3 regions of the Nonomuraea sp. NPDC049400 genome follow, and region 1 is predicted to be linked to each of the others. Evidence: riboswitches for the same ligand, from Rfam matches in the RefSeq annotation. Region 1 holds a riboswitch; each other region holds the start of a gene.

Region 1 (4,428 bases):
GCTGGTGCTGCTGGCGCCGGTCGTGCTGATCCGGCGCAGGCTCACCGCGACGGCCGAGACCGTGGCCGGGTTCGCGGTCGCGCTGCTGCTGCTCGACGGCTACGCGGCCAGGCGGGCGGGATTCGCCGGGGCCGACGCCCTCGACGCGCTGCACTACACGGCGGGGGTGTTCGGGCTCACCGCGCTCATCCTGGTGGCCTATGCCCGGGTCACCCGGCTTCGCGGACCCGCTCCGGTCGCCGTGGTGCTGGCGCAGCCGGTCCTGCCGCTGCTGGCCGGCGACTTGTCGGCGACCTGGCTGGTGGCCACGCTGGTGGCCACGGCGGCGCTGGACGTCGCCGTGGTCCGCTACGGCCGGGGAGCGGTGCGGGTGACGGCCGCCGTGGCCGGCAGCGGGGTCGCGACCCTCGCCCTGCTGGGCGGCGCGCCGTACGCGCTGGGGTCCCCGTCCGTCGGTCAGGCGCTGGTCAGGTCGGCGCCGCTGGTCGCGCTGGCCCTGCTCGGCGGGTTCGTGACCTGGCTGCTGGCCAGGCCGGGCAAGGAACAAGAGGAGATCTGGGCCTCCGCGGTCACCGTCGGAACCGCGCTCACGCTGATCGCCGTGCCGGCCGCGCTGGCGCAGCCGGCGCTGGACGGCCCGGGCACGGACTGGCGTCCCCTGGCCTACCTCATTCCCGCACTCGCCGTGGTGCTCGCCACCGCCTGGCTGCCCTGGCGGAGGGTGCGGCTGGCGGGCATGGCCACCGGCGGGCTGGTCGCGCTGCTGACCACGCTGACGCTGCTGCCCCGGCTCGTGGCCACGCTGGCGGCGCCGCTCGCCTGGCTGGACGTGCTCTGGACGGGCACGTGGGACGGACCGCAGTGGCAGCTGGGCGAGATGGCGTCGCCGGCGGACGTGGCGGTGCTGGGCGTGGTGGCGGCCGGACTCCTGGCGGCGGTCGTGCACGGCGCTGGCGGGCGGCCGATGAAGGTGGCGGCTGTGCGTGGCACCGGCGGGCGGCCGATGAAGGCGGCGGCCGAGCGTGGCGCCGGCGGGTGGGCGATGAAGGCGGCGGCGTCCGGCGCGCTGCTGTCCGGGGCGCTCATGGTCGCGGTCGCCCCCCAAGCCTTCGCGATGCCCTACCCGGCCGCGGTGGCGGTGCAGGCGGCGCTGGCCGTCGCGCCGGCGGTGGCCGCCACACTAAGCCGGGCGCCCTGGTGGGCGGTGGCATGCGCGCTCGTCGCCGGTCCCGCCTCGGTACGGGCGGCGGCGTACGCGTTCGGCAGCGAGCCGGCGACGCTGATCGTGCTGCCGATCCTGGCGGTGGCGGCCGCCGCCATGGCGCTGGTGGCCAGGGTGAAGGACATCCGGGTCTGGGGACTGGGCTTCGCCGCGCTGTTCTTCGGGCTGGAGGCGGTGGCGGTGGGGTTCTCGCTGGGCCTGCGCGTCCTCGTCGCGGCGAGCGTGGGGTTCGCCGTGGCCGGGGTGCTGGTGCTGCTCATGTCGCTGTGGGCGGGCTCGGCCGGCCGAGGCGGCGTGAACGGCCTCAGGTACACCGGCGCCACCCTGCTGCTGCTGGCCTCGTGGCTGCGACTGGTGGCGGACGAGGTCACCGTCGTCGAGGCGTACACGGTGCCGTGCTCGCTGGTCCTGCTGGGATCCGGCTGGTGGCGGCGGCGCGGCGCGCCGGTCTCCTCCTGGGCGGCCTATGGTGCGGGCCTCTCCTTCACGATGCTGCCCAGCCTGGTCGCGGTCTACTCGGACACGGACTGGCGGCGGTCGCTGGCGCTCGGCGTGCTGGCGCTGGCGGTGCTGTTCGCCGGAGCCCGGTTCCGGCTCCAGGCGCCCACGGTGATCGGAGCCGTCGTGGTCCCCGGGGTCGCGGTGCGGGAACTGGCCCCGTACGTGTCGGAGTTGCTCCTCGCGGTGCCGCGCTGGGTGCCGATCGCCGTGGGCGGGCTGCTGCTCGTGGTGGTCGGGGCGACGTACGAGGCCCGCATGCGGGACCTGCGCCGGTTGCGTGACACCCTGACGGCGATGGGTTGACGTTCCACTATCGAAAGAGGAAGCGGGCCCTCGACGCGGCCGAGACCGTCATGGTGAACGAACTCCTAACGCGAAATTATCGCTTTGTGTCTGATTTATTCCCTGTCGTGGGCGCGCCTCCATGATCTGGGCTGCTCTCGGAAGGAGCCCCGCCACCGGCGTGCGGGCGGGCGAGCGCGCGCACCCCGAGGCGCGGCGGCCACGAAGTCGAGGTCCTGCGACGGGGTGGTCTTCAACATGGCGAGGTAGTCGTCATAGTCACGGGCGGCACGGGCCACCTCGTTGAAGCCCACGGTGATCAGGTCGTCCCGGGACAGGGCACGGTGGTGCAGTTCCCGCAGCTCATCGGCCGAGGCAGTGAGGACGGGAACCGGGTGGGGGTTCAGCCCCGCGTGCCATCCGCCCGAGGCATCCACGCCGTCGCTGCCCAGCGGATCGCCAGGCGTGCACTCAGGCGGGCACCCAGGCTGAGCCCGGCCACCGCGGCCGCGTTCACCGCCGTCGCGGGTTCGAGGTCGTCGCGAACCACGAGGACGAGCTTCGCCGCCAAGGGCATGGTCGATCTTCCGTTTGACGGAATACGTCCCGACCTGGCAAGATCCCGACCCGTCAATCATCCAGAGGACTCGAGGGACCTGGCCCTGCGACGGTCCGGCAACCTCCCCGGCGAGAGTCGGCGAGAAAGGTGCCAATGCCAGGAACGATGAGGAGTCTCGATGAGCATGCGGCTTGATGTTCCTTCTCTGACCGGCGATCTGGTGCGGCTGGAGCCGCTGGCAATGCGGCACGTAGCCGATCTGGCGGAGGCCGCCGAGGAGGAACGCTCGTCCTACGGCTTCACCCTGGTGCCCCGCGCGCATGGGATGAAGGACTATGTGGCAGCGCAGGTCGCACGCGATGGATTGACTCCTTTCGGGCAGGTCCGGGTCGCCGACAGCAGGACGGTGGGTTGCACCGCGCTGTGGGATCCCCGCACCTGGCCGGACCGGCCGGGCGTGCGGGCGATCGAGATCGGTTTCACGTGGCTTGCCGCCTCAGCGCAGGGCACCGGGATCAACGCCGAGGCCAAGCTGCTGCTGATGTCGTATTCGTTCGAGACGCTCGGCGTCGCCCGCGTCGACCTGAAGACCGACGCCCGTAACCTCCGCTGCCGCCACGCGCTCCAGCGACTCGGCATTCCATTCGAGGGTGTCCTGCGCTCCTGGTCCATGTCGTGGGCGCCCGGCGAGGAAGGCGAGCTTCGCGACTCGGCCATGTTCGCCGTTACCGCCGCCGAATGGCCGGCGGTAAGAGCGGCATTGCGCGACCGTCTCAGCGCCGCCGGCCGCCGGTAACAGATCATGCGGGCCTCCCTTGACCACTGGGGCAGCGTGGGGCGCAAGCTGAAAGCCAGCCCGGGTGTTCACCGGCCGTCGACTTTCTCCGCCTTTCTCGCCTCTTCCATGGACGACACCCGAGACCAGGTCGTCGTGGACGCGGGGTGCGGAGCGGGCCTGGTCACTCTCGCCGCCTTGACCGCTGGAGCCCGGCACGTGATCGCTCAGGACTATGACCGGGCCGCGCTTGCTGACACCGCCCGCAACGTCATCGAGGTCCTCGGTCACGAGGCTCGCAAGCGGCTCACCCTCTGGGAGGCCGACTGGCGTCTCCTGGCCCCGATGAGCGCGAATCTTCTGGCCGTCAATCCTCCGCAACGTCCCGCCGCGCTGCTGCCCGACGTGCCACCGGATCAGCGTCATCTGCACGACGGCGGCGGTCGGGACGGCCTGGATGCCATCCGGCTGATCCTTGCCCATTCCAGCGTCGGGAGGGTCCGCACCACCGCGGCGGCCGTCCTCGATCCAACCGCGTTGCGAAACCCGAACTGGACCGAACCCCAACTCCTCGCCGACCTCGAACTGCCCTTCGACCCCGCGTGGCGCAGCGTCCTGCCCGACCTGCGTGGACGCGTCAACATCTGGCAGTTCACCCGGTTGTCCCTGCCCTCGTACCACCTGGTGGTCCCCTGACCTTCCGGACAGCTTTCTGACGATCACTTCACACTGCGCAATCGGCCACCAGGACATCGACGCGGTCAAGCGGAACGCCGCCGTCGTGCGTGCCGCGAGTTGCCCGGCGGCTGATGCCCGGTGCGGGTCGCGCCGGTCCGCACCGGGCGTCAGGCGTCGATCACCGGCTCGCGGGCGGATGCCTGGGTGAAGCGCGGCAGAGCGGCGACGCCCACCGCGAGCAGGGCGATGATGGCCAGCTGCACGTACTCGACGGCGGCGAAGGCATGGGGCACGCTGTGCGGCTCCAACGCCAGGTAGAGGGTGCCGAGCGCGGCCACCCCGAGGGCGAGCCCGCTCTGCTGCAGCGTGATCAGCACGCCGCTGCCGATACCGGCGAGGTGGGCGGGGACG
Region 2 (4,428 bases), on a different contig from region 1:
GCGATAGGCGAGGTACGGGTCGTCGCGGCGCAGGTCGAAGTCCACCCCCGAGGCCCTGGCGATGGGGCCGCTGACGCCGTACTGCATGATCTGCTCGCGGGTGAGCACGCCGACGCCCTTGGTGCGGGCGATGAAGATCTCGTTGTGCAGGATGAGGTCCTCGATGTCGGGCACCCGGCGCCGGGTCTCAGCGACGGCGGCCGACACCCGGTCGAGCCAGCCGAGCGGCAGGTCCTCCTTGAGGCCCCCGACCCGGTTGAACATGTAGTGCATGCGCCCGCCGGAGATCTCCTCCATGACGGCTTGGATGCGCTCGCGCTCGTCGAAGGCGTAGAACAGCGGCGTGATCGCGCCCAGCTCGAGAGGGTAGGAGCCGAGGAACATCAGGTGGTTGAGCACCCGGTTGAGCTCGGCCAGCAGGGTGCGCGCCCACACGGCCCTGACCGGGGGCTCCATGCCGAGCAGGCGCTCGGCGGCGATCACCACGCCCAGCTCGTTGGCGAAGCCGGAAAGCCAGTCGTGCCGGTTGGCCAGCATGATGATCTGACGGTAGTCGCGGACCTCGAACAGCTTCTCCGCGCCCCTGTGCATGTAGCCGATGATCGGCTCGGCGGCGGTGATGCGCTCGCCGTCGAGCGTCAGCCGGAGCCTGAGCACTCCATGGGTCGACGGATGCTGCGGGCCGATGTTGAGGATCATGTCCTCGGTGGCCAGCTCTTTCGCGCCCGCGCCGATTCCGACCACACGTTCCGTCATATGGCCATGCTGCCACCGCACTGATTGGTGATCCAGCCGGGGGGCAGGTCAAGGAATCGTATGGAAATGCATCCCGAAGCCGGACATGGGGAGAAGACCGGGAACGGGGGGAGAAATCACCATGAAGAGAGCTGTGTTCGATGTCACGATGCTGATCGCGCGCGTCGTGACCGGCGTGATCTTCCTGGCTCACGGCCTGGAGAAGTGGATGGCCGGCCTCGGACCCACGGGTCGGGCATTCGCCGGGATGGGAGTCCCGATGCCCGAGCTCGCCTCCGCGTACGCGACCATCGTGGAGACCGTCGGCGGCCTCTTCCTGATCCTGGGCCTGCTGGTCCGGCCGGTGGGGCTGCTGTTGCTGCTCAACATGCTCGGCGCGATCGTCTTCGTGCACTCCGGCCGCGGCATCCTGACCACCACCGGCGGCTGGGAGCTGCCTGGCCTGCTCGGGGCGCTGGCCTTGCTGTTCCTGGCGCTCGGTGGCGGGCGGATCGGGATCGACGGGCTGTTCGGCGCGATGTTCCGCAGGCGCGCGGAACGCCGGGCCGCCGAGGAGGAGCTCGCCGCGCACGCTCCGGGCGCATCTGGTCCGGAGCCGTCGAACGTCACGACCGTGAACGGCGGCCCCACCACGCCCACATCGTCCAATGAACCGGCGGAGCCGCGCGTGCCCAGGCAGCCTTCCGAGCACCGGTCAGGCATGATCGACGACGACGACATGAGGGACATCGACGCCCTGGTCTCCGACGAGCCGCCGCCGCACCGCAAGCCGCCGAACAGGGCATGAGGCTCAGCGCGCGACGAGCTCCCGCAGCGCCTGTACCAGCCGGTCCACGTGCTCCTCCGTGGTGCCGATGCCGATCGAGGCCCGCACCGCGGAGGCGGTGCCGTCCTCGCAACCCCCATCGGTCTCGTTGAGGAGGTGCCGGACGAAGGGGTGCGCGCAGAACTTCCCGTCGCGCACCCCGATGCCGTACTCGCTGGACAGCACCTCGGCCACCTCGCGGGCGGAGTAGCCGTCCACGGTGAACGACACGATGCCGACGCGCGGGTGGTCATCCCCCCACAGCGACAGCTCACGCACGCCCTCGATCGCGGCGAGCCCGGACCGCAGCCGGGCGATCAGCCGCTCCTCCTCGTGCACCAGCGCGGTCCAGCCGGTGGCCGTGAGCGCGTCGCAGGCGGCGGCCAGCGCGATGGCGCCCAGCACGTTCGGGGTGCCCGCCTCGTGCCGCGGCTCCGGGTCGTCGTGCCACTCGGTGTCGTCCCCCACGGAGCGCACCGCGCCCCCGCCCTTGAGGTACGGCTCACCCTGCGCGAGCCAGTCCCGCCGCCCGACCAGCACCCCGGCGCCGAACGGCGCATACAGCTTGTGCCCGGAGAAGGCCACGTAGTCGAGGTCGAGCGCGGTCAGGTTGAGCTGCCGGTGCGGTACGAGCTGGGCGGCGTCCACCAGGATGCGGGCCCCGTGCCGGTGCGCGATGTGGGCCAGGGCGGCGATGGGCCAGAGCTCGCCGGTGACGTTCGAGGCGGCGGTGACCACGAGCAGCTTCGGCCCGTCGATCCCGGCCAGCGCCTCGTCGGCGGCGCGGACGGCCTCGCCGGGGAAGGCGGGCGGCGCCAGCCGTACGGACTTCTTCCAGGGGAGGAGGGAGGCGTGGTGCTCGGTGTCGAAGACCACGGTGGTCGTGCCGGCGGGCAGGCAGCCGGCCAGGAGGTTCGTGGCGTCGGTGGTGTTGCGGGTGAAGATCACGGAGTCGTCCGGGCGGGCGCCGACGAACGCCCTGACCGTGTGGCGGGCCTGCTCGTAGCGGGCGGTGGTCAGCTGGGAGGCGTAGCCCGCGCCCCGGTGGACGCTGGAGTAGGCCGGGAGCGCGGCGGTGACGGCGGCGCTGACCGGCTCGAGACAGGGCGCGCTGGCGGCGTAGTCGAGGTTGGCGTAGCCGACGAGCCTTCCGCCCTTGACCGGCACCTCGAGATCGTCCCCGAGCACGGCGGGAATGGGCCTGCTCGTGGCGGTGGGAACCGCCTCGACGGGCTGGGCGGGAATGGAGTTGAAGATCGTCAGCGTGGGCACGGCACATCTCCCTCAGGGTCATCGGACCCCTGGAAGCAGCCACGGAGCCCGCGCTTGCCCGCCACACCTCGTGACGGACCAGGTCTTCACCCGGGGCACCCCGCCGCGGACGCGAGGGTTGCCGGCCAGCTAGCCGGGGCTTGTCGCTGGCACTCATGACCTACGACGGGCACTATAACCCAAATCCCACCTTCGATCGCAAGTCGGCGAACTTCTGCGGCGCGTCACTCGTTGCTACCGGAAACCCCCGCCCACGTAGTCATGGAGGTACGCAGAATGTTGGACTGGGTGGCCGACCCGCAGATCTGGATCGGCTTCTTCACCCTGGTCGCCCTGGAGATCGTGTTGGGCATCGACAACATCATCTTCATCTCCATCCTGGCCGGGAAGCTACCTCCGGAACAGCGCGACAGAGCCCGCGTACTGGGCCTGGCCGCGGCCCTGATCAGCCGCCTGCTCCTGCTGCTCGGCCTGTCGTGGGTGGTGCAGCTCACCGAGCCGTTGTTCGCCGTCTTCGGCCACGACATATCGGGACGCGACCTGATCCTGCTGCTCGGCGGCCTGTTCCTGCTGGGCAAGAGCGTCACCGAGATCAGCCACAGCATGGACGGTCCCGCGGGCGGGGACGGCAAAAAGGTCGCCGCCGCCTCCTTCACCTCGGTGATCCTGCAGATCATGGTGCTGGACATCGTGTTCTCGCTCGACTCCGTCATCACCGCCGTCGGCATGGTGGACCAGCTCGGCGTGATGATCGCGGCGGTCGTGGTGTCCGTGCTGGTGATGCTGTTCGCCTCGGGGCCGATCAGCAGGTTCGTGGACCGGCACCCGAGCATCAAGATGCTGGCGCTGTCGTTCCTGGTGCTGATCGGCGTGGTGCTCATCGCCGAGGGCTTGGGCCAGCACATCCCCAAGGGCTACATCTACTTCGCCATGGCGTTCTCGCTCGTCGTCGAGCTGCTGAACATCCGGATGCGCAGCAAGCGCGTCCACCCGGAGCAGGAGGATTCGGCTTCTAGTATGAAATAGTGCGCTTTGACCCTTGGGATCCGGATTTCGTGGCTCACCCGTACGGCGTGTACGACGAGCTGAGGCGCGAGTCGCCCGTCAGCTACTTCGAGCCGACGAACCAGTGGCTGATCTCACGCCACGCCGACGTGAACGCCCTGCTCAGGGACCGCCGCCTGGGCAGGTCCTACCTGCACGTGGCCACCCATGAGGAGTTCGGCAGGCCGCCGGAGCCGGAGTTCCACGAGCCGTTCTGGCGGGTGATCAGGGCGGGCATGCTGGATGTGGAGCCGCCGGTGCACACCAGGCTGCGCCGGCTGGTCTCCAAGGCGTTCACGCCCCGCATGGTCGAGTCGCTGCGGCCCCGGGTGCGCGCCATCGCCGAGGGCCTGGTGGACGCGTTCGTGGAGAAGGGCGGCGGCGACCTGATCGCCGAGGTGGCCGAGCCGCTCCCGGTGACGGTGATCGCGGAGATGCTCGGCATCCCCGAACACGACCGACACCTGCTGCGCCCCTGGTCGGCGGACATCTGCGGCATGTACGAGCTCAACCCGACGCCGGACGCCCAGCACGCGGCGGTACGCGCGGCG
Region 3 (4,428 bases), on a different contig from region 1:
CGAGCGCGGGTAGTCGTCGTTGACGTTGAGGATCAGCGGGTCCCAGTCCTCGGTGGCGTAGTCGTCCTCGATCTGCTGGGCGCAGCGCTGCACCGACGCGGTGTACTCGCGATATTCGGGCAGGTCGTGCCGGCTCGGGTACGCGAACGCCAGATGCACCACCTTCCCGTGCCACTCGGGGTGCGCGTCGAGGAACTCGCGGTAGGCCACCAGGCCGCGCACGATGTTCTTCGACAGCTCGGTGCGGTCGATGCGGACGATCAGCCGCCGGTCGCCCACCTGCTCCCTGAGCGCGGCCATGTGCGACTCGACGTCGGGCTCGCAGGCCCGCTCCCACAGCGCCTCGCCGTCCACGCCCAGGCTGTGCACGCCGATGCGGGTGGTCCTGCCCCCGTGGGTGACGCTGCGGCCGGCCCGGTCGGCCTCCGCGCCCAGCAGCGCCTCGCAGCAGTCCATGAACGCCTGCGCCCACCGGTCGGTGAGGAACCCGGCGTGATCGGCGCCCAGGATGCCTTCCAGGACCTCTCCGGCCACTTCGTCGGGCAGCAGCGAGAAGTACTCGGGGGGCGCCCACGGGGTGTGGCTGAAGTGCGCGATGCGCAGATCGGGCCGCTCGGCGCGGAGCATCGCCGGGGTCAGCGTCAGATGGTAGTCCTGCACCATCACACGGGCGCCGTGGCCGGCCTCCTCGGCCAGCGCCAGCGCGAACGCGCCGTTGTAGTCGCGGTACGACTCCCACTCCCGCTCGAACCTCGTGCCGAAGTTGGGCGAGTTGGGGATGTCGTAGAGCAGGTGGTTGACGAACCACAGGGTGGAGTTGGCCACCGCGTTGTAGGCCCGGTGGAAGGTGGCGGGCGGAATGTCCAGCATGCGCAGCGGGCCCGTGTCGTAGCCGGCCTGGTCGATCCTGCCGCCGGGCGCCAGGCGGACGGCGCTGCGGTCGCCGTCGGACAGCGCCGCGCACACCCACAGGACGCCGTCCTTCTTGGCCACCCCGGACAGCCCCGACACCAGACCGCCGCCACCGCGCTTCATGGTCAGCTCGCCGTCGTCGGAGACGGTGAACGAGACCGGTCCTCTGTTGGAGGCCACCAGGACGCTGTTCATCTGAGCTCCCTTCGCCCATAGGATCCCAGCTATGGCGCTTGATGAGCTAACCGAGGAACTCGCCCGCTCCGCCGCTGGAGGAGATCATCGCGCACTTGGCGAGCTTCTGGCGCGGATCGAGCCCGATGTGATGCGTCACTGCGCCCGGATCCTGCCCTACCACCAGGACGCCGAGGAGGCCTCGCAGGACACGTTGCTGGCCGTGGCGCGCAACATCGGGCGGTTCGAGGGCAGGGCGAGGTTCAGCACCTGGCTCCACATCGTGACGGCCAACTGCGCGCGCACCACGTACAGGTCGCTCAAGCGCAGGGCGGCCGAGCAGAGCTCCGACGAGCTGCCCGTGCAGAAGCCCGACGTGCGGCGGGTGAGCGTGATCGCCGGCTCGCGGCTCGACCTGCTCGACGCCATGGAGGCGCTGGAGGCCGACAAGCCCGACCTGGCGCAGGCGCTGGTGCTGCGCGACATCGTCCAGCTCGACTACAACGAAGTCGCCGAGCAGCTCGGCATCCCGCTCGGCACCGCCAAGTCGCGCATTCACCAGGCGCGCAAATACGTGCAGGGAGTGCTGGGCGACGACTATCGTTGAGACGCCGCATCTCACCTGCTGAGACGAGTGCCCATTTAGGGCCCCTGGGCAGGTAGAGTCCATTTCAACAACTGAATATTGCTCATCCAGAGGGGTGGAGGGACCGGCCCTGCGAAGCCCCGGCAACCCTCCCGGCTTGAGGCTCGCGACCTGGCGAGGCCGACCGGGACAAGGTGCCAATTCCGGTCTGCGGTCAAGGTGGCCGCAGGCGAAGATGAGGGAAGGCCTCGCTTCATGTCGCTCGACTTTGGTCCTGCAGTCGCTCTGTCCTGCCGCGAATGCGGCACGCGTTACCCCCTCGGTCCCAGCTTCGCGTGCCTGGAGTGTTTCGGGCCGCTCGAGGCGGCCTATTCCTTCGGCACCGTGACCCGTGCGGACATCGAGTCGGGTCCCGCCAACATCTGGCGTTACCGGTCCTTGCTCCCGGTTCCTGTGGACGTCGCCAGTAAACCCAACATGAACCCGGGTTGGACCAAACTGGTCAAGGCCGGAAACCTCGGGCGCAAGCTCGGTCTCAAGTCCCTGTACGTGAAGGACGACTCCGGCAACCCCACTCATTCATTCAAGGACCGCGTGGTCGCCATCGCCGTCGAGGCGGCGCGTAACTTCGGCTTCCACACGCTTTCCTGCTCCTCCACCGGCAATCTCGCGGGTGCGGTCACCGCCGCGGCGGCGCGGGCAGGGCTCGAGGCGTGCGTGTTCATCCCGGCCGACCTCGAAGCGGCGAAGATCGCCATGGCCCGGGTGTTCGGCGGCAAGCTCATCGGGATCACCGGCACGTATGACGAGGTCAACCGGTTCTGCTCCGAGCTGATCGGCGACCCGCTCGGCGACAAGTGGGGATTCGTCAACGTCAACCTGCGGCCGTACTACGCCGAGGGCTCCAAGACGCTCGCGTACGAGATCGCCGAGCAGCTCGGCTGGCGGCTGCCCCAGCAGATCGTCATCCCCATCGCCTCGGGTTCGCAGCTCACCAAGATTGACAAGGGCTTCCGCGAGCTGGTGCAGCTCGGCCTGGTCGAGGACACGCCGTACAAGATCTTCGGGGCGCAGGCGGCCGGGTGCTCGCCGGTCTCCACCGCGTACAAGGCGGGGCACGACGTCGTGCAGCCGGTCAAGCCCGACACCATCGCCAAGTCGCTGGCCATCGGCAACCCGGCCGACGGGCCTTACGTGCTGGACATCGCCCGGCGCACCGGAGGGGCCGTCGAGGACGTCTCCGACGCCGAGATCGTGGCCGCGATCAAGCTGCTGGCCTCGACCGAGGGCGTCTTCGCCGAGACCGCGGGCGGGGTGACCGTGGGCGTGCTGAAGAAGCTGGCCGAGAGTGGTCGGCTCGATCCCGAGGCCGAGACCGTGGTGCTCAACACCGGCGACGGACTCAAGACGCTCGACGCGATCAGCGACGACGCCAAGCCCACGGCCGTGATCCGGCCCTCCCTCGACGCGTTCCGCGCGGCTGTCTGACAACCAGGAAAGGCGAGTTTAACCATGAGCGTTACTGTGCGGATTCCCACCATTCTGCGCACGTACACCGGGGGCAACGCGGAAGTCAGTGGCGAAGGCGCGACTCTTCGTGACGTCCTCGCCAAGCTCGACTCCGACTACCCGGGGATCGGCGCGAGAATTCTGGATGAATCGGGCAAGATTCGTCGTTTCGTCAACGTTTACGTTGGGGAAGAGGACGTCCGTTTCGCCGACGGGCTCGACACTCCAGCACCTGAGGGCACTCAGATCTCTATCATCCCGGCGGTCGCCGGCGGCTGAGTGCCATGGATCACAGTCTCGGATGAAGGCGCCCCTAGTGGGCGCCTTCTGCTTTTCCAGGCCAAATGCGCGTATGAACGACCGGCCATCCGGAGAAATGCGTTATTTGTGGATTGACTCTGTTGCCAAACCCCGTGCCACAGGTATGGTCGAGGGCGATCGTCTGGCTGATTTTCCCTTAAGTCAGGCGATTACGGGTCTCGCGGAGGAATGGGCGAGATCTGTGGGCCCAGTAAGAGGAGTCGGAAGTGGCGCAGGGCACCGTCAAGTGGTTCAACGCGGACAAGGGCTACGGCTTCATCGCGGTAGACGGTGGTAAGGATGTATTCGTCCATTACTCAGCGATACTGATGGACGGGTACAGAGCTCTCGAACAGGGGCAGCGCGTCGAGTTCGAGATCACGCAGGGCCAGAAGGGTCCCCAGGCAGAGGCCGTTCGCGCGGTCTGACGCGCCCCACTGGTATGCACCGGCAGGATCGCGCGGCAGCGCAGTCCGGGCGAACCTGCCACCTCTCTTTCGTCGACTCGGGTGCGGCGAGCCGCATGGGGCTGGCTCGCCGTACTCCGCCGCTCCCTGCTGATGGCCTCCACTCCGTGGAGGCGGGCTCGGTCGCTCTCGATGCCGTCGCCTTCCCCCGCTCTGGTCGCTACGCTCCCGCCGCTCCTCCAGGCGACGGCAGCTCCCTGCTTATGGCCTCACTCCGTGAGGCGGGCTCGGTCGCCCTCGATGCCGTCGCCTTCCCCCGCTCTGGTCGCTACGCTCCCGCCGCTCCTCCAGGCGACGGCAGCTCCCTCGCAAGTGACCTGGGAGGAAACACCCGGTAGGAGGGTTCTCGCTTGCACTCGGCAGGGTAGAGTGCTAAACAGTTCGTTGGCACTCGATACATCAGAGTGCCAGCGATTCGGATCGGGACGATGGGGTCTGCCGAAGGAGACGCTGACCCATGCCGTCGCGGGCGTCGGCTCG

What was found. A riboswitch is a leader RNA that binds a small molecule or an ion and turns the genes downstream of it on or off. The one in region 1 is predicted to bind S-adenosylmethionine.
Region 2: it holds a riboswitch for S-adenosylmethionine, as region 1 does, so the genes downstream of both, ACIBVN_RS06755 (aminotransferase class V-fold PLP-dependent enzyme) here and ACIBVN_RS14995 (GNAT family N-acetyltransferase) in region 1, are expected to answer to the same signal.
Region 3: it holds a riboswitch for S-adenosylmethionine, as region 1 does, so the genes downstream of both, thrC (threonine synthase) here and ACIBVN_RS14995 (GNAT family N-acetyltransferase) in region 1, are expected to answer to the same signal.

The regions. Positions count from the first base shown of each region.
Region 1 is NZ_JBITMP010000008.1:288,281-292,708, reverse strand. It holds gene ACIBVN_RS15005 (SCO7613 C-terminal domain-containing membrane protein) at 1-2,026, shown strand, start outside; gene ACIBVN_RS15000 (DUF2000 domain-containing protein) at 2,122-2,442, opposite strand; SAM riboswitch class I at 2,637-2,736, shown strand; gene ACIBVN_RS14995 (GNAT family N-acetyltransferase) at 2,743-3,360, shown strand; gene ACIBVN_RS14990 (50S ribosomal protein L11 methyltransferase) at 3,367-4,035, shown strand; gene ACIBVN_RS14985 (MFS transporter) at 4,185-4,428, opposite strand, start outside.
Region 2 is NZ_JBITMP010000004.1:164,867-169,294, reverse strand. It holds gene ACIBVN_RS06765 (NADH-quinone oxidoreductase subunit D) at 1-756, opposite strand, end outside; gene ACIBVN_RS06760 (DoxX family protein) at 878-1,543, shown strand; gene ACIBVN_RS06755 (aminotransferase class V-fold PLP-dependent enzyme) at 1,547-2,833, opposite strand; SAM riboswitch class IV at 2,879-2,994, opposite strand; gene ACIBVN_RS06750 (TerC family protein) at 3,110-3,859, shown strand; gene ACIBVN_RS06745 (cytochrome P450) at 3,859-4,428, shown strand, end outside.
Region 3 is NZ_JBITMP010000054.1:61,626-66,053, forward strand. It holds gene ACIBVN_RS49420 (trehalose-6-phosphate synthase) at 1-1,107, opposite strand, end outside; gene ACIBVN_RS49425 (RNA polymerase sigma factor) at 1,139-1,693, shown strand; SAM riboswitch class I at 1,773-1,914, shown strand; gene thrC (threonine synthase) at 1,928-3,160, shown strand; gene ACIBVN_RS49435 (MoaD/ThiS family protein) at 3,185-3,460, shown strand; gene ACIBVN_RS49440 (cold-shock protein) at 3,709-3,909, shown strand.